One region of the Colwellia psychrerythraea 34H genome, then DNA from elsewhere that is predicted to be linked to it. Evidence: predicted binding sites of a transcription regulator. Region 1 holds the regulator's gene; each other region holds the start of a gene.
The links. Region 1 encodes MetJ, which represses methionine synthesis genes. Its sites were predicted from a motif close to TAGACGTCTAGACGTCTA; they were not measured.

Region 1 (6,259 bases):
AAACTGGCCCTTGTGGAGCTTTTCAGCGATTCGATAACCGCACAGGATTTTTTTCATATAGAATAACTATAGGCAAAAAAATTCTATTTGTTCTCAAACCGCTGGTAAGCTCGGAGTGGGAACAAACTTAATGGGATTGGTATTATATTTTTGTAACTCCCTATTAATTTTTTCCCTTGCCAAGCTTCTTATCCTTCAATGGGGGTGTGTTGCGTTTGTCTATTTACACCTTCTAAACTCAGCATTTCATAAATTAATACCGAAAAACATACTCTGTTACATTGTTACTTCGTTCATAATATAAAAGTCATTTCCTATTAATTATCAATATCTTGAATGCCTTTGTTTAATCGTTAAGGTCTTGTAGTACGACAAAAAACTAAAAATTAATAATAACTGTACTTGTGTTTCGGTGTGCTAGTGATGTATAACACTAGTATCTTTTTGGTATTATTCAAGGAATAGGGCATGACACCTCAATGGGATCCAGAAAAACCAATCTACCTACAACTGTATCAGCAAGTAGTCACTCGTATATTGGATGGCTATATCAAAGAAGGAGAGGCTTTACCTTCTGTTAGAAAGGTAGCTGCTGAGTATCAGCTTAACCCAATGACTATTTCAAAGGCGTATCAAATGTTACAGGATGAAGAGGTTGTAGAAAAACAACGTGGTAAAGGTTTGTTTGTTATGCCTGGAGCACAAGTTTTGATGCTAGACAGAGAACGTGAAAGCTTCTTGTCACACCAGTGGCCAGAAGTATTAAAGCAAATCACTCGACTTAAACTCTCGCCAGAACAACTATTAACCAGCAGCTGGGACGGGTAATTATGAACTCACTAATTTCAGTAAATAATGTCAGTAAATCATTTGGCAACAAGCAGGTGCTTTCGTCAGTGAACTTTTCTGTTAACGCAGGACAAATTGTTGGTTTGGTTGGACCTAACGGCGCAGGTAAAACTACCTGTTTACAAGCTATATTGGGCTTGACCGATTTTGAAGGTGATATCAGTGTTCTAGGTCATCATCCAAGAAAAGATCGCGTTAACATGTTAAATGATGTCGCTTATATTGCCGATGTAGCTATATTGCCTAAATGGTTAAAAGTTTCACAAGCCTTAAGCTATATGCAAGATATCCACAAGAATTTTAATCTAGAAAAAGCCCATGAATTTTTAGCAAAAACCAATATTGCGTTAGGCGATAAAGTTAAAGCTTTATCTAAAGGTATGGTGGCGCAATTGCATTTAGCGCTGATTCTGGCCATTGATGCCAAGGTGTTGATTTTAGATGAACCAACCCTAGGTTTGGATATTCTAACTCGTCGTCAGTTTTATAATCATTTATTAGAAGATTTTTATAACGAAGATAAATGTATTGTGGTTACTACTCATCAAATCGAAGAGATTGAACACATATTGACAGACGTTGCTTTTATTCAGGATGGGAGAATAGTATTGGCACAAAGTACTGAGGAGATAAAACAGCGCTTTAATATAGTGGCAGTAGCTAATGAACAGTTACCTCAAGCGGATGAACTGAATCCTTTATTTAAAAATAGCATGATGGGATTAACGACCATGTTATTTGATAATCAAGATAAAGAAACGTTACAAGGTTTAGGTAAAGTATCAATACCGAGCTTAGCCGATGTTTTTGTTGGTGTGATGAATAAGGAGACTTGTTAATGAATACAACAATAATGAAAGCCTCAATTAAAAAAGAGTTGTGGGAATTTAATGGCATGCTGACTTGGGTGCCAGTGACTTTAGCCGGAGTCTTTATATTCATTCCTCTACTTGGTGTGATATTAAATGGCGTTGATATGAAAGAGTTGATGGTAGGGCTGGAGAATTTAGCTCAATTTCAATCATCTGATCGTATCAGTGAAGTATTTTTTGTTTCTGCGATAGCGCTGTTTAGTCCATTCATTGCAATAGGCTTTATTGTGCAAGTTTATTATTTTGTTACCTGCTTATTTGACGAAAGACGAGACCAATCAGTGATGTTTTGGCGTTCGTTGCCTGTGTCAGATAAAATGACTATTGCCAGTAAAGTATTAACCGGTGCTATTGTCATTCCAGTGATATTCTTTATGGCAGCGACATTGCTGATGTTATTTATATTGGTACTGGCAGTGATTGCTTGTTCAGTATTATCTATTGGGTTTGATATTTCATTATGGGGCATGCTGGCAGGCGCAGACATAATAAGTGGCGTAGGTTATATTTGGTTAACACTCGTACCAATCGCTATTTGGTTATTACCTCTGTACAGTTGGCTAATGTTGGCATCTATTTACGCGAATAAAGCACCTTTTTTATGGGCGGTATTACCGATAGTCGCGTTATTGGTCATTGAGGCAATTGTGGTTCATTATCTACACTTATCGCAACCATTCTTTGGGCATTTCTTGATGGATTATTTCTCTATGACTCCTGAACATCTTGCTGATGTATCAGTCGATCAAGATGCGTCACGCTCAGCAACATTACTGATGTTAATTTCTCAAATTGATTATCGAACAGTATTGGTTTCTGCGGGGTTATTATTCACCACTTATTGGTTTAGAGTGAATAAGCAAGAATCATAATGAGTGATTTATGCACTAAAAGTATATTTAAATCAGATGATTAAGTAGTTAATGCCAATGTACTCGTTACCCTGTATATTGGCATTTTTTATAGATAACAAACGGTATTCCTACCGGTATTCTTAGCTTGATATAAGGCTTTGTCTGCACGAGAAAATAACACATCAAAGGCCTTGTCGCTGGCGATAAGACTTGAAACACCGATACTCACCGAAAGGTTTATTTCTCCCTGCCAATCACCAGTAATGATTAACCTGCTTTGTTCTTCTTTAATACGCTCTGCAAAAGTCATGGCTGACATCGCCGAGGTTTCAGGTAACAGAATAGAAAACTCCTCACCACCGATGCGCGCTAGAATATCTGTTTGCCGTAAACTCGCTTTTAATTGCTTAGCAATTTCTATTAATACTTGGTCACCCGCAGGGTGACCAAATTGGTCGTTGATGCTTTTGAAATGATCAATATCAATGGAGATCAGTGTCATAGACAATGAATAGCGTTTTGCACGTTGATACTCTTTTTCTGCTTGCTCAATGAAAAAGCGTCGATTATATAAATTGGTTAATGGGTCAGTATTGGCAAGTAGTTTAAATTCTTCTTTAAGTTTGAATAGTTCGGTCACATCAGTTGAAAAACCGATTAATGCGGGTAATTTATCTGGCCGATCAAAGGGGACTTTAGTGCTGATGTAGTGACAGTTATCACCATTTTCACCATGAGTCGTTTCTTCAATGACCTGTTTTTGATTGGTTTCAAAAACCTGCTTATCTGATTGGTAAAAATGTTCGGCAATTTCTTTGGGTAAAATATCAGTATCTTTTTTACCTATGATGTTCTCGGCCTTATCGCCAAATAACTCGGCAACGCGATTATTCACATATAAAAAGGTACGTTCACAGTCTTTAACATAAATATGGGCATCTATATTATTAAGCATGGTCTCAAGTAAGTAACTTTGTTCATTGACTTGTTCTTGTAGTTGTTTTTCTACTGTGATGTCTGTCGATATACCACAAATGCCGTTTACATTACCTAAATGGTCAAAAAGTGGTTTTTTGACCACTTTAAATATACGGGTTTCATTTTTCGCTCTGATAAAGTTACTTTCTTCATTTTCAATGCGGATTACTTGATCCATCACCATACGATCGTTTGCTTTTAATTGTTTAGATAAAGCTAAATCAAAAAAGTGAGTATCATCAAAACCAATAACATCTGCTAAGTTTTTTTCAAATAAATCTAAAACCGCTTGGTTTGCATAGGTGTATTTTCCCGATAAATCTTTGGTATATATAAAGGAATCGATACTGGCTAATATCTGATCTTTAATGGTGTCATCAGCGTTGTTTATGTTTTTTTCTTTACTCAAAGTATTCGCCTTAGGTAGAAGAGCTAACGAATCACAACCCAAATAGCTATGAATTGCTAAGTTATATATTAGCACATATAGATAACTAGCAAATTATCTGACCTTGCTCTTGGCGGTATTTTTAAGTGCAGTTAAGCGCTATGCTTTGTTTTTTCAGCTTTGTAGACAGAGGCGCATGCCTTACTCAGATTTTTCAAATACAAAGTGGCAATAAAAAAGGCACTTATTAGGTACCTTTTTTTTGTGTGTTTAACTTATTGTTAAACGTTATTCATCCTCAACTTCGTAAGCACTAAAGTCAGTAATTCCCTTTGCTTCAAGCAAGCGTCTGACACTTGCAGGTAACTTCTCATTATTATCTTTTGCTAAATCTTCATCATCAGGCAGGGGTTGCCCAGTAAATGCATGTAAGAACGCTTCACATAACAATTCACTATTTGTAGCATGGCGAAGGTTATTTACTTGGCGTCTAGTACGTTCATCTGTCAACACTTTTAAGACGCGCAAAGGAATAGAAACGGTAATTTTCTTTACTTGCTCGCTCTTTTTACCGTGTTCGGCATAGGGATTTATATACTCTTCATTCCACTGAGCCATCGATATTCCTCTATCTTGTTATAACGTATTCTAAAATGTAATAGTATAGATTTTACCTGTTGCATAAAACCAGTCAAGTAGAAGTTTAGAAGTCTAAAATTACTTGACCCAATTAATGAAAGTGTTTAGAGTTATAGACGTCCAAACATCTAAACGCTGATGTTGCTATATATCGGCGTTATTACTGATAAAACATGCGAATTAAACACTGCGTTTCATTACCTAGCATAATTAATGGAGAGAACTAAATGTCGATTACTAAAAAAGGTAATATTACCACTTCGGCAGTAAGAGCCGGTATTAATACCGACCAGCAGCATGGCGCTGTGGTTGCTCCTATTTACCTATCCAGTACCTATTCATTAAAGGGCTTTAATAACAAACGCCAATTTGATTATTCTCGTACGGGTAACCCAACACGAGCTACTTTTGCTGGCGCGATTGCAGAATTAGAGCAAGGCAGTGTTGGTATTGTTACCAGTACTGGCATGGCAGCAGTGCATTTAATTTGTCAGTTATTATCTACCCAAGACACGGTCGTCATTCCTCATGATTGTTATGGCGGTAGTTTTAGATTATTTACTCATTTAGCTAAACGTGGTCAATTCAAGCTTATTGTTGTGGATCAAAATGACCAACAAGCACTGGATAATGCGTTAGCACATAAGCCAAAATTGGTGTTACTTGAAAGCCCAAGTAATCCTTTATTACGTTTGGTAGATATTGAAGTAGTAACCAAAGCGTGTCACGCAGTAGGTGCATTAGTCGCGGTAGATAACACGTTTTTATCTCCAGCGCTGCAACAACCTCTTACGCTAGGCGCTGATATTGTTTTTCACTCAACCACTAAGTACATTAATGGTCATAGTGATGTAGTGGGCGGTGTTGTCGTTGCTAAAACCGAAGAGTTAGGTGAGCAGTTAGCGTGGTGGGCGAATTGTATTGGTATTACCGGCAGTGCCTTTGATAGTTTCCTCGCGTTACGTGGTTTAAAAACATTACCGGTGCGAATGAAGCAACACCAAGAAAATGCGCTACGAGTTGCTGATTTTTTAAAAAATCACGATGCTATTGATGCGATATATTTCCCAGGTTTTCCTGAACACACAGGTCATCATATTGCCAAAAAACAGCAGTATGGCTTTGGTGCAATGTTAAGCTTTGAAATAAAGGGTGACGTTGAAGCGGTTAAAAAATTATTTGAAAACCTCGAATTGTTCACCCTTGCACAATCATTAGGTGGTGTTGAAAGTCTGATCAGTCACCCATCAACTATGACGCATGCAGGTATGACAATCCCAGATCAGCTTGAAGCGGGGATTACTCAGTCTTTAGTACGTATATCTGTAGGCATTGAAGATATTGATGACATATTAGCTGATTTAGCACATGGTTTAACGCAGAGCCAACTGTAATAACAAACAGATTAGCAGGCAGAGAGATGAAACAAGAGAATACGATTGTAAATAAGGTCAACGAAGATAAAGCAGTGTCTAGCAACGAAATTGCAGATATTGATTTTATTGCTGAAGTAGCTGCAGAAAATAAATTGGCTAAACATGCTATTCAAGTACATAAATTTGGTGGTAGTTCATTAGCAACGCCCAAATGTATTAAACGTGCGCTTGAAATTATCCGTGAAAATTGTCAGTTAAACGATATCGTTGTGGTCTCAGCTAATGGTAAAACAACTGACCGTT
Region 2 (6,259 bases), 170 kb from region 1:
TTGTACTTTTTTCAAAGCAGCTCGTAAGTTGCTATCGGCGAGTCTTTGTTGGCTAACATCACGGAAAACAGCAACCGCACCGATGAGTTCACCGTCTTTATAAACGGGGGTTGAGGTATATTCTACAGGAAAGCTTGTACCATCTTTGCGCCAAAATACTTCATCGGTAATTTTACGCTCTACACCGTCACGCATGGTATTATAAATACTGCACTCTTCACTTGGATATACTTCACCATTGGCATAGGTATGATGATGATATTTATGAATATTTTTACCGAGTAACTCTTCAGACTTCCAACCTGTCATTTGCTCTGAGGCTGGATTTACAAACACAGCATTGCCTTCTTTATCAAAGCCATAGACACCTTCGCCGACGGCATTGAGCAGTAGTTGTGAGTCAGCTAAAAATTCTTTTATATTTGCGGGCATACCTTGTTTTCTCTTGGTAAAAATCAGATGCACGACATATCGTGGCGTTGTGTTAGTTTATCAGGTATAGGGGGAAAAATCTGGCGGGAGATCAATAAAGTGCTGGTATTAAAAGCGCGTGTTTAAGAATAATTAGTGCGCTTTTATTTTTCAAATGAAGCAGGGAGATGATAGAGAAAAAAAATGGTACAAAGAACTCAATATCTTGTTGAGTTCTTTTAGTCGCTATTACTGTTTATTTAAAGCTGATAATTCTTTTTTAGCTAAAAAGTTATCCATTTTTGAACGTAATAGTTTGTATAACAAAATAGACCCATCTATTTCTTCTTTTCGATTGGTTAAACTCTCAATATTTAAACCTAAAGGTAAATCATAGGGAAGTATCGCATCTAAGATTTGTTGCAAACTATTGACACAAAATTGAATTGATTCATACAAAGGACTCTGTGCGTTAAGAATACGTAAGCTGGTCGCCTCAGGAACATTAACGCCTAACCACTCAATAAACTCTAAGGTTTTTTCACTGCCACAGGGAGAGAATGTTAAGATCAAACGTTGTGGTTTTACACCTTGTTTTTGGCATTCAATAGCATAACGAGTTAGTAAGTCTATCGTTGCTTGTGGGTTGTATATTGCTTGTGAAATAAAGAAACTACAGCCCTGTTGGTGTTTTGCCATTAAGCGTTCATGCTCATTTTTATTACTGGCATGACGCTCAGCAATAGTTACGCCACCAATAAAGAAGTCATGTGGATTATCTACTAAGGTTTTATAAGCATCAGCTAAAGATAAAGATATTTTATTATCCTTTGATGGACTGCCGACCAAGACTACATCTTTTACGCCATATTTTTGCCACGCTTCGTTTGCCCACTCATTAAAATCATCGCTATTTGATTGAACAACGCTTTTATAGGTAATGACAGGGCGAGTTGATTTTTTATTCAATAAAGAAGAATAAAGCCGGGTATCATGAGTTGATTTAAACGGGAAAGGTCTAGGTTTGCTAATACGCGAATTTTCATCTTGAATGTCATAAACAATCAGGCCATCAAAGTCGATATCACTGACGCGATCAAGCAGCTTTTCTGCAATTTCGCTCACTTTATCAAGTGGAGTATCACTTTTAGGTGGTGTGGTACCAATAAAGTAGACGCCTCGATAAATATCATTGTATCTGGCTTGAAGCTCTGATTGTGTGCTCAAAATATTTCTTCTTACTTTCTTTAGACGTTTAGATGGCTATATGTTCATTCAAAACCTTGCTTTTGTCAACCATTGTGTGTGCTATAAGTTGAAATTTTATTCACTCTGCTGATAAATTGTATCGTTTTTATGTAATAGATACACGACTTTCTTATTGTGTTTTACAGTTAAGTATTTGTAATTAATCTCTTTTACTGGGGGTTTTGCGAGGTTTTTAGTTGACTATTTATTAAGACAATTATTAAAAATAATCGACCATCTATTTTATTAAGTTTATCAATTGAGTTTTTTGAAGGGCATTATCTGCAATTTATTAGATAATGTAGGAGCATATAGCCAGAGCCAATACTCCTACATTGCCTTTAATTAATACCTTATCTGTTTCAACTAGTGTTCTACATGCAGTGAATAAGGTGAATCTTAAACAGTAAAGACTTTATTCACTGGCAAATCACGTATTCTGGTTTTGCTAGCATGGTAAATCGCATTAGTAATGCTTGGTGCTACAGGTGGTACACCTGGCTCGCCAATTCCTCCTGGTGGTGCATCAGACTTAACAATATGCACATGCATTTCGGGCACTTGGTTCATACGTGTTACGGGGTAATCATGAAAGTTACTTTGTTGAACTTTGCCTTCATCTACTGTTATTTCGCCCATTAAGGCAATTGATAGACCAAATACCATAGCGCCTTCCATTTGCGCCTTAACTCTATCCGGAGTAACAACAATGCCGCAATCTACTGCAGTATGCATTTCAAGTACGGTAACTTTATTGTTAACCACTTCAACCTTAGTGGCTGCGGCAACAAAAGAGCCAAAACTGCGTAAGAAGCTTATACCCCAACCTTGGTTTTCAGGTAATTCTTGCTCAACGTTAGCTTTATCACTGATTAAATTGATGAGATCTTTCATACGCTTAGTATCAACAGGGTGATCCGTTAGCGATAAATTATAATTAGAGTACTTAAAACCGTTTTTATTCGGGTCCACATGACGGTCATCACCCAATAAATTGAGCCACATTTGTCTGGTAGGTAATTTTGCTTTTACCGCTAATTCGTCAACAAAAGAACCAAGAGCGAAGCCGTTATTGATGCAGGCAACTGAACGCACCCAACCAGGTCTGACAAAAGAGTCTACTGCATGTTTTTCAATACTTAAATTATTTAAAGCGAAAGGTATATCACCAAATCCAAGGGCGAGTTGATCATCACTCGGCATTTTGGCTTCAGGGTTCCACAGCCAGCCAATTGGCGGGTAAGCGTTGCGACTTACCCAATAGTCAGCACTACCATTACCGGTTAATTCGGCTTTACAATAATTGGCTGAAATAGAATGGTAGAATCCATGTTGAATATCATCTTCGCGACTCCAGATAACTTTGACAGGTCGCTTACTCGCTCTGGCTAATTCAACCGCTTCAATAATAAAATCGGCTTTTGATTTACGTCCAAAAGCGCCACCCATGAGTGTGACATTTAGCTCTATATTATCGTGTTCATCCTTACCTAAGCCTAACTCTGTCGCCACGTTGCTTTTAGCCCATTGTGGGTTTTGTGTTCCTGCCCAAATAGTACACTTTTTACCTTTCACTATTGCGGTTGCAGCAGGGGTTTCCATTGGCGCGTGATGTATATATGGGACAGTGTAGGTTGCTTCTACGGTATTTTCATCAAGATATTTATGGTTATAAATATCTCCTTTTTTGGCAACCATTTCACCTTGTTGGTTTACTTGTTTTGCGAGCTGTTTGATAAACTTGGCGCTATTGTGAGACGCCTTGTCACCATGTTGCCATTTGATTTTGAGTTTCTTACGTCCTTCAATCGCTGCCCACGTATTATCGGCAAGCACGGCAACACCTGATAATGGGTTAGTGGTAACAGGAATACCACGCGGTTTTAACGCAATAACGTCAACCACACCTTTTATTTTTAATGTCTCACTGGCATCAAAGGATACCAGACTACCACCAACTACTGGCGGTCTTACGATAGTTGCAATAAGCATGTCAGGTAGTTGAATGTCTTGCGCGTATTGCGCTTTACCGGCAACAATATTATCTAAATCGACCAGCTTGACATCTTTACCGATGAGAGAGAAATCAGCGCTGTTTTTTAATTTTACTTTGCTGCTATCAGGTGGGGTAAGTTTAGCGGCGTGACTGGCAAGTTCACCAAAGCTAATTTTTTCACCCGTAGCGGTATGAACAACAAAATGTTTTTCTGCTTTGACACTGTTGCGTTGTACTTGCCAAATATTAGCCGCAGCTTGCTCCAACATGTCACGGGCGACAGCGCCTATTTGGCGAATACTGGTGAAATGACTACGAATTGAAGCGGAGCCTGCTGTGCCCTGAGAGCCGTATTTTGCATCAGCTTTAGCTTGAACAACAGTTACCTTTTGCCAATCGGCTTCTAACTCTTCAGCGATAATTTGCGGCACACTGGTGCGGATGCCTTGTCCCATTTCACTGCGATGACAAACTAGCGTCACCATAGAGTCGCTGGCAATACTCACAAAGAAGTTTAATTCATGACTGAGTGCTGCAGTAGAAGACTTCACTTGCGCTGTAGCCAGAGGTAAATTCATGCCTAAAACAAAGGTACCACTTGTGATCCCCGCAACTTTTAGGAAACCACGACGACTTACGTTTTCAATAGCATTCATGGTTATGCTCCTTGCTTGCTGGCATCAAAAATCTCTACACCGTTTTTATTGACGGGGGAGTGACTCGCAGATAAATCACTGTTGGGTGAATGCGCTGCAGCTGATTTAATCGCGGCTTTAATGCGTTGATAGGTACCACATCGACAAATATTACCTTGCATGTGTTCAATTATTTGCTCATCGGTTGGTTGAGGCGTTGCTTTTAATAATGCTGCTGCACTCATCATTTGACCACTTTGGCAATAGCCACATTGTGGTACTTTAAATTCACGCCAAGCAACTTGCACAGCACTTTCACCTAATCTTCCTGTGCTATCAGCTAAGCCTTCAATGGTGGTAATTGCTTGTTCAGCAACAGCAGATACCGGCGTTATACAAGAACGTATAGCGGTGCCATTGAGATGAACGGTACAAGCGCCACATTGTCCTGCACCGCAGCCAAATTTAGTGCCAGTGAGTTTTAGCTCATCACGCAGGGCATAAAGCAGTGGCATTTGCGGATCAACATCAAGTTCAACGGGCTTATTGTTTAAGGTTATTTTGATCATACTGGCTCCAGGGTTTGACAGTGTGAAGTTGTTTCATTTTTTAAATTATTGTTCCATAAAAAGTTATATAACTTTATAGAGAGCTTTGTTGATTATCTTGCAAAGCGTATTCTAAATGTTGTCTTACTCGCTCTAAATCAGAGAAGGTATCAATATCGATTTTTGCGTCTTCACAGGTGATAGCATCTGCCTTTTTTGCATGTTGCAGTAATAATTTACCTGCACCTTTATCACCTTGTATTTTTACTAGTAGTGGAAAGTATTTTTCCGGAAAAATAGCCGGTGCCATCAATTGGCCCTCACATAAAGTGGCAATTATTTTGTTAGGCTGCTCTTTGCTGGCACTGAGTAACTCTTGGTAATGCTCAGTGGTGATTAAAGCTTGATCTGCTAAAGCAACGAGCACATGGCTACTCGTTGCTTTAATTGAGTGCACTGACTCCGCTAAGGTATGTCCCATTCCTTCTGCCCAATGCTGGCTTGCAATCACCGAAATATCTTGAGGTAATACTGTCTGAATTGCGTTTTTATTGGCGCCAAGCGTAACAAAAAAATTATGAACGTATGCGTTTTTAAGTAATGGTTGTAGTTTATCAATACTATGAACAATCAGCGGTTTGTCATTAATTCGAGCAAGCTGTTTAATTGTCGCACAACCTATTTTATTGGGAGATGACGATTGAAAGCGCTGACCTTTGCCTGCTGCTAGCAGAATAATATTAACCTGCATGGCTAATTACCTGTTTAATATTGTTGGTTATCTGGCTTTGGAAGTAACCCAAAGAGTTACCGGAAGCTTGTTCTAGGGTAGCATGTGCTTGCGATAATATAGCTAGGGCAATAGATTCAGGTAGATCGCCGCCAAGGTCAAAACCAATGGGATTAGCGAGCTTGTTGGCTAATTTATTAGGTAAGTCTGTTGAATTTAACTGTGCTTTTTTCAACACTTTTTCTGTTCGATGTTGAGGCCCCAATAACCCTATATAACTCGCGGCAGCTAAATTTTCTTGGTTTTTCACTAACTGTAAGGCATGGGCATCGAGGGATACATTATGGTGCATTATTACGATGGCATCGGCTTTGGGTAAAACTAAATTTTTCTCCAAGCTCGTGTAATCTTGGTTGATGACTATATCGGCTTCTTTAAAATAGGCCGCTCTTGCATAGGCCGTTCTGCAATCGATTAAACAAATAAACCAACCTAGGGTCTGTGCTATTTTAACGAGCGGTTGTGCATCAACGCCACCACCAAAGATAACTAAAGCGGGGGATGGTTTAATGGTAATTAAAGGTTCGAGTGAGCTAACGGATTTTGATAGCACCTGATTATTACTCACCGAGGTATTTTGTGTATTGAGGGTATCAATATGGTAAAAACAAGCATTACGGTTATCAAGTTG
Region 3 (6,259 bases), 1.9 Mb from region 1:
AAGTGATTTACCTGTTCCGGTACCCGCTTCAATGGTAATTATTTTTCTGTCTTTGCTGTATTCACCCGCTAAGGTTTTTGCGATTTCAGCGATAAGTAACGTTTGCTGCTTACGTGGATTGAAATGCGTTAAATTCTCGCCTATGGCTTTATACGCCTGACGAATTGCTTGTTTTAACTTATCAGATAACATTGTTGCTAGTTTCCAAAAAACAGGAGATCGGTTACACTGCTGTATATATTAACAGGTTTGGTCGTGTCGGACGAAAAATTTAACCATAAAATGACAAATTTAAAAACAGCAGGCATACAGAATGGTTTTTTATTGACCCGACAGGTGCAAGATAAACGCACTGGGTTAGTAATAACCTTATGGCTGAAGACTGATGCCGGACCCGTTAAGTTAGAAGTAACTAATGAGTTAGCGGTATTCTTTGTCGAAGTAGAGCATCTAGAAACGGCTAAATCTATCTTAGATGACCAACGAATATTACTTGAGAAGCATCAAGTTTTATCGTTAAAAACCTTTACTCAACGTGATGTTGCTGCCTTGTATTTTTCGAGTATGCGAAGCTTCTATCGTGCTAGAGATGCTTTAAAGTCTCAAAATATAAAATGTTATGAAGATGATATTCGCCCTGATGATCGTTTTTTGATGGAGCGCCATATAACAGCAGATATTGACTATCTTGGTAATCATCAGCTGTGCGGAGATTATCAACTCACCAAACAAGTTAAATGTAAGGGAGCAGCAATAGAGCAACAACATAGTTTAACTATGCTTTCTATCGATATAGAGTGCTCTATGCAAGGTGAGTTGTACTCTATTGGTTTGTATGCAAATAACAACCACACAGTCTTTAAACGTGTGTTAATGATTGGCGTATCTCAGCCAGATGCTGATAGCTATATTCATTGGCAAACGGATGAAAAACAATTATTACAGCAATTTATTCGAGAAGTTAACCTGTTCGATGCCGATATTCTTATTGGTTGGAATGTCATTAATTTTGATTTTATGCTTTTACAAAAACGATGTGACCTTCATGGCATTCCTTTTTCTATAGGCCGTGATAGGACCTGTCCTTACTGGCGTAAAAATGCCAATAATACCGATCAGAACTTTATCGAAATAGCGGGTCGTGTAGTTCTTGATGGTATCGACTTATTAAAAACTGCCACTTACAACTTTTCTAGCTTCTCATTAGATAATGTCTCCCATAGCTTACTTGGTTTAGGAAAGAAGGTGGCAGATGTTGAAAACCGAGTGCAGGAAATTACCGATAATTTTAATCATAACAAATCTGCATTAGCAGCATATAATCTTGAAGACTGTCGTTTAGTCTGGTTGATTTTTGAAAAAACTCGGTTACTTGATTTTGCTAAATTAAGAGCACAACTCACGGGTTTATCTATTGATAGAGTAGGTGGATCTGTTGCAGCCTTCACCAATCTGTATTTACCTAAGTTACACCGAAGTGGTTACATTGCGCCCAATATGGGCGATGGTGAATCTGGCTTAGTGTCTCCTGGTGGTTATGTCATGGACTCCAAACCGGGCTTATATAAAAATGTACTGGTGCTTGATTTTAAATCATTGTATCCGAGTATTATTCGTACTTTTAAAATAGACCCGATGGGACTTATTGAAGGACTTAAAGCGGTCAGTGAGCAAAAATCAGCACACAGTAAATCTGAAAAACTCAGTGATGATTGTTTTGATGATGTAATTCGTGGTTTTGACGGCGCTTACTTTTCTCGAACGGAACATTTTTTACCAGATATCATCAAGTCACTTTGGTTAGAACGTGATAAAGCAAAATTGCAAAAGGATGCCGCTTTATCTCAAGCGATAAAGATAATTATGAGTAGCTTTTATGGTGTTTTGGGTTCAACAGGCTGTCGTTTTTTTGACCCTAGGTTATCAGGGTCAATTACCAAAAGAAGCCATGAAATTTTAAAAAAAACCAGTGTTTGGATTGAAAAGTTAGGGTATCAAGTCATTTACGGTGATACCGATTCTATTTTTGTTTCTATCGGCGCCGAGAAAACCAAAACTCAGGCAAAGCAGTTAGGTGCAGAGTTACGGTCATATATAAATGATAAGTGGCAAAATAGACTAAAGCGTGATTTTGACATTGAAAGCCAATTAGATATTGAATTTGAAACGCATTTTACTAAATTTTTGATGCCAACCATACGTGGAATCCATACGGTAAAAGATCAAAAAAGTATTGGTACTAAAAAACGTTATGCCGGTGTTTCTGATGGTGAACTTGTATTTAAAGGCTTGGAAACTGTACGCAGTGACTGGACTGATTTAAGTAAAGATTTTCAGCAAGAGTTATACCGACTGATATTTAATGATCAACCTATTGAGGGTTACATTAAAAAGATAGTTGATGAACTAAAACAAGGGCTTCATGATGAGAAGCTGATATATAAGAAAAAAATTAGACGAAAACTCAGTGATTATGTAAATACCCCACCGCACATCAAAGCAGCATTATTGGCTAATCAAAAGCTTAAAGAGCTAGGTGACAAGCCGACCTATAAACACCGCAGTTTAATTCGATATGTTATTACACTTGATGGGGTTCAACCATTAGAATTTAATACCAGCAAACTAGATTATGATTTTTATGTAGAAAAGCAACTCAAACCGATAGCGGATGATATATTACCTTTTATTGGTAAAGATTTTGAGTCAATTGCCGGCGATCAGATGGGCCTTTTTTAAAGGGTCACTAAACGCTAGCATCGCCATTAATATTAATGCACATTAATTATGAAGCTAGTGTTTATTTTCAAATTTTTCTAACAATTCCTAGCCAGTTGAGTTGATTCAGGTTATAAATACATTATAAAGTTTTAGATGGCTAGATAGCTGAAAGTATTATGCATGCCCCTAAAGTTAAATCTCTTTAATGGAAGTGAATATGAAACAAGATACTAAAATAGTAAATGCTGGACGTAGTGCTAAATGGACTAATGGGGTTGTTAACCCTGCGGTAACACGCGCATCTACCGTGGTATTTAATACTGTCGCAGAGATGAATAATGCTGTGGCCAACCGACATAATCAAACCATGGTGTATGGTCGTCGAGGTACTACGACTTCTTTTGCTTTTAGCGATGCTATGACTGAGTTAGAAGGCGGAGCAGGTTGTGCTTTATATCCTTCAGGTACTGCAGCTATTACCAATGCTATTTTAGCTTTCGTTAAGCAAGGTGACCACATCTTAATGGTTGATAGTGCTTATGAGCCTACGCGTGATTATTGCGATAAAATATTAGCTAAAATGGGTGTTAGTACCACCTATTATGATCCTATGGTTGGTGCTGATATTGAAGCATTGATTCAAGATAACACCTGTCTAATTTTCTTAGAGTCACCAGGCTCTATTACCATGGAAGTACAAGATGTTCCTACTATTAGCGCTATAGCACATAAGCATGATTGTATCGTTATGCTTGATAATACTTGGGGCGCAGGTATTAACTTCAAGCCGTTTGATTATGGTGTTGATGTAAGTATACAAGCAGCAACCAAATATATTGTTGGTCATTCTGATGTAATGTTAGGCACAGCGACAGCGGTAGAAAAATATTGGCCTCAACTGAGAGATTACAGTTATTTGATGGGACAATGTACCTCTCCTGATGATCTATACCTAGCACTTCGGGGCATTCGTACTCTTGGGATAAGATTAAAACAGCACCAAAAAAGTGCAACTAAGGTAGCTCAATGGTTACAAGAACGTCCAGAGGTCGCTAAAATATTACACCCCGCGTTTGAGTCATGTCCAGGTCATGAATTTTTCAAACGAGATTTTGAAGGCTCTAATGGTTTATTTTCTTTTGTACTTAACTGCGGTAATAAAGAAGCATTAACAGCATTTTTAGATGGTTTACATCATTTTAAAATGGGTTACTCATGGGGAGGTTTTGAAAGTTTAATTTTAGGTATCACTAATGTAAACGCTATTCGAAGTGCGACTACATTTGATTGTGAGTTTCCGCTAATTAGACTACATATCGGTTTGGAAGATGTAGACGATTTAATTGAAGATTTATCGAAAGGATTTGAGCGTTTTAATCAAGTACTTGCCAATTCATAGAGTATAACGAGTACTATTGGCATACTGGAAAGATAGCTAAGACCGGTATTACGGTGCTTAGCTAGTTAAATTGAACATTACTTTTCAAGTAATGTTCAATATTTTATAAAAGCTGCAAAATATCAGACTTGTAGCCATGGCTGCAGTATTTGATAAGTTATATCTCAGGCGAAGAGAGCTTCACAACGTAAAATAAGCAGTCATTTATCGCCGTATTTTTATTGGTTGTCGCCTTAAATAAACGTAGATTATGAAGGCAGACTAATTGATTTTCTCGAGCATAAAAGTATTGATCAAGCACGTTTTTACCACTTTTATCAATAAGCTGCAGATTATCAAGACCATTACCGTCAATCCAGCCGATCATGTCATCTTGATGAGCACTACCAAAGTTGAAGCATTCAATATTGTCTTTAAGTGTAACGCCACTATAACCTTCATCATGTTGAGCATAAGATAGTTTGATTTCTGGCTTTAATTGCAATCTAAGTGGACGATAAATCACTTCTACTGGTTTTTCTTGATGGATATAACCAATATTCCCGCATTGGGCAACTTGACTAATACCTGAAAAGGCAATTTCATGTGCTTGCTCATCTTGGCAACCGCCACATTCAATAGTGATAAAAGGGCAATCAAAATTTTGCTCCATTATCGACCCCATATTCAAATCAGATAAAATTAAGGTTTGACAAAAAAGTGATGCTAATGACAATGTTTCAGTAGTCACGACTGAGCTAACTGCAAACGTAGGACCAGAGCTTGAAGAGTTGTGAAGATCGATCACCATTTCAGGAGTAACTTCTCTGATCGCTTGTTCAATCAATGATGCTCGTTGACAATAACCTGTTTGCCCAACATCTTGACATTCAAATGAACAATCCCTTCCGAAGCAACGATTAATGTCGATGCCCCCCTTGATAAAGCGTTGGCTAAATAATGGTTTACTAGCAGCGGCTTCAACCGAACAGATAATAAAACGTAAATTTGTTGTAGGTTTATCTTCCGGTAATACTTCCGTTAAGTAGCGATGCATAGCAATGATGCCAGAAGGCTCATTACCATGTAGTAAGGTAGTAAATACTCGACATTTTTGTTGATCCTTCCCTGATACATCAATAACCGTTGGACCTGTCATTGATAGCAGAAATTGTTCATAATCAGCATGTAAATCTTGCCATGCCGGATCTTTTAAGTAGTTGATTTCGCTAAAATCTATATCCATGATGCTGCCTAAGTAATTTTTGTTTGATGTGCATATCCTCTGTGAGAGGTAAGGATGTCACACTTGCGGTAACTACCATGTTGATTAAGGTCAATAAATTGTAGTAAAGAGGTGATTTATATTTATTTGGCGGTAAACTACTCGTATATTAACCAGAACCTATAAAGAGATATTACTATGAGTGAAGAAACCATATTTTCTAAAATTATTCGTCAAGAAATTCCAACACCCTTGTTATACCAAGATGAACTGGTAACTGCCTTTCGAGATGTTGCCCCCCGTGTTGATAGTCATATATTAATAGTACCTAATAAACACATAGCTACTATTAATGATGTCACCAGTGATGATGAATTAACCTTAGGGCGTATGATTACTGTTGCTAAAAAGCTTGCCAAAGAAGAGGGGATTGATGAAAAGGGCTATCGCTTAGTTATCAATTGTAACAGTGATGGTGGGCAAGAAGTTTACCATATCCACATGCATCTATTAGGTGGCCAGCCTTTAGGACCAATGCTGTGTTGCTAAGCTTATATCCTTAAATAGTGTTACTTAGCAGTGGCAAAAATCCATCTAAGATAGGTGATATTGGCGATTAATCGGTGATAGTCTACATAATAATCATTCGGTCAATCATTCAGTCAATCATTCGGTGCTATGTTGTCTTTGCAGCGAAAAAATCGGTTGTTTTATACAGTAAGTATGCGATAAGCCGCTAGATTACTAAGGTCAAAGACAATGAAATCATTTTATTATTAGCGCATACTTCGTTATAGCATCAATTAAATGGTTATTTTTGTGAATTGGAAAGAATTACTGGAAAATAGAAGTCGTCTATTTTGGCTAGCCCATACCGCGGGTTGGTTTGGCTTTGCTTTTGTGCATTATCTTGGCTCATTGCAACATGACTCGCG

Region 2: a site for MetJ is predicted at 1,660-1,677, ahead of CPS_RS01260 (methylenetetrahydrofolate reductase). Genes of this name have one in related genera too.
Region 3: a site for MetJ is predicted at 2,864-2,881, ahead of CPS_RS10125 (cystathionine beta-lyase). Genes of this name have one in related genera too.

The regions. Positions count from the first base shown of each region.
Region 1 covers NC_003910.7:446,770-453,028, forward strand. Annotated here, with positions in the region: gene CPS_RS02005 (GntR family transcriptional regulator) at 469-828, shown strand; gene CPS_RS02010 (ABC transporter ATP-binding protein) at 831-1,688, shown strand; gene CPS_RS02015 (hypothetical protein) at 1,688-2,593, shown strand; gene CPS_RS02020 (sensor domain-containing diguanylate cyclase) at 2,682-3,962, opposite strand; gene metJ (met regulon transcriptional regulator MetJ) at 4,230-4,559, opposite strand; gene metB (cystathionine gamma-synthase) at 4,808-5,974, shown strand; gene CPS_RS02035 (bifunctional aspartate kinase/homoserine dehydrogenase II) at 6,001-6,259, shown strand, end outside.
Region 2 covers NC_003910.7:278,524-284,782, forward strand. Annotated here, with positions in the region: gene CPS_RS01255 (sigma-54 interaction domain-containing protein) at 1-432, opposite strand, end outside; gene CPS_RS01260 (methylenetetrahydrofolate reductase) at 661-1,638, opposite strand; gene CPS_RS01265 (xanthine dehydrogenase family protein molybdopterin-binding subunit) at 2,059-4,311, opposite strand; gene CPS_RS01270 ((2Fe-2S)-binding protein) at 4,314-4,859, opposite strand; gene CPS_RS01275 (nucleotidyltransferase family protein) at 4,933-5,589, opposite strand; gene CPS_RS01280 (XdhC family protein) at 5,579-6,259, opposite strand, start outside.
Region 3 covers NC_003910.7:2,369,242-2,375,500, forward strand. Annotated here, with positions in the region: gene dinG (ATP-dependent DNA helicase DinG) at 1-192, opposite strand, end outside; gene CPS_RS10120 (DNA polymerase II) at 283-2,739, shown strand; gene CPS_RS10125 (cystathionine beta-lyase) at 2,939-4,120, shown strand; gene CPS_RS10130 (succinylglutamate desuccinylase/aspartoacylase domain-containing protein) at 4,278-5,345, opposite strand; gene CPS_RS10135 (HIT domain-containing protein) at 5,523-5,873, shown strand; gene CPS_RS10140 (sensor histidine kinase) at 6,132-6,259, shown strand, end outside.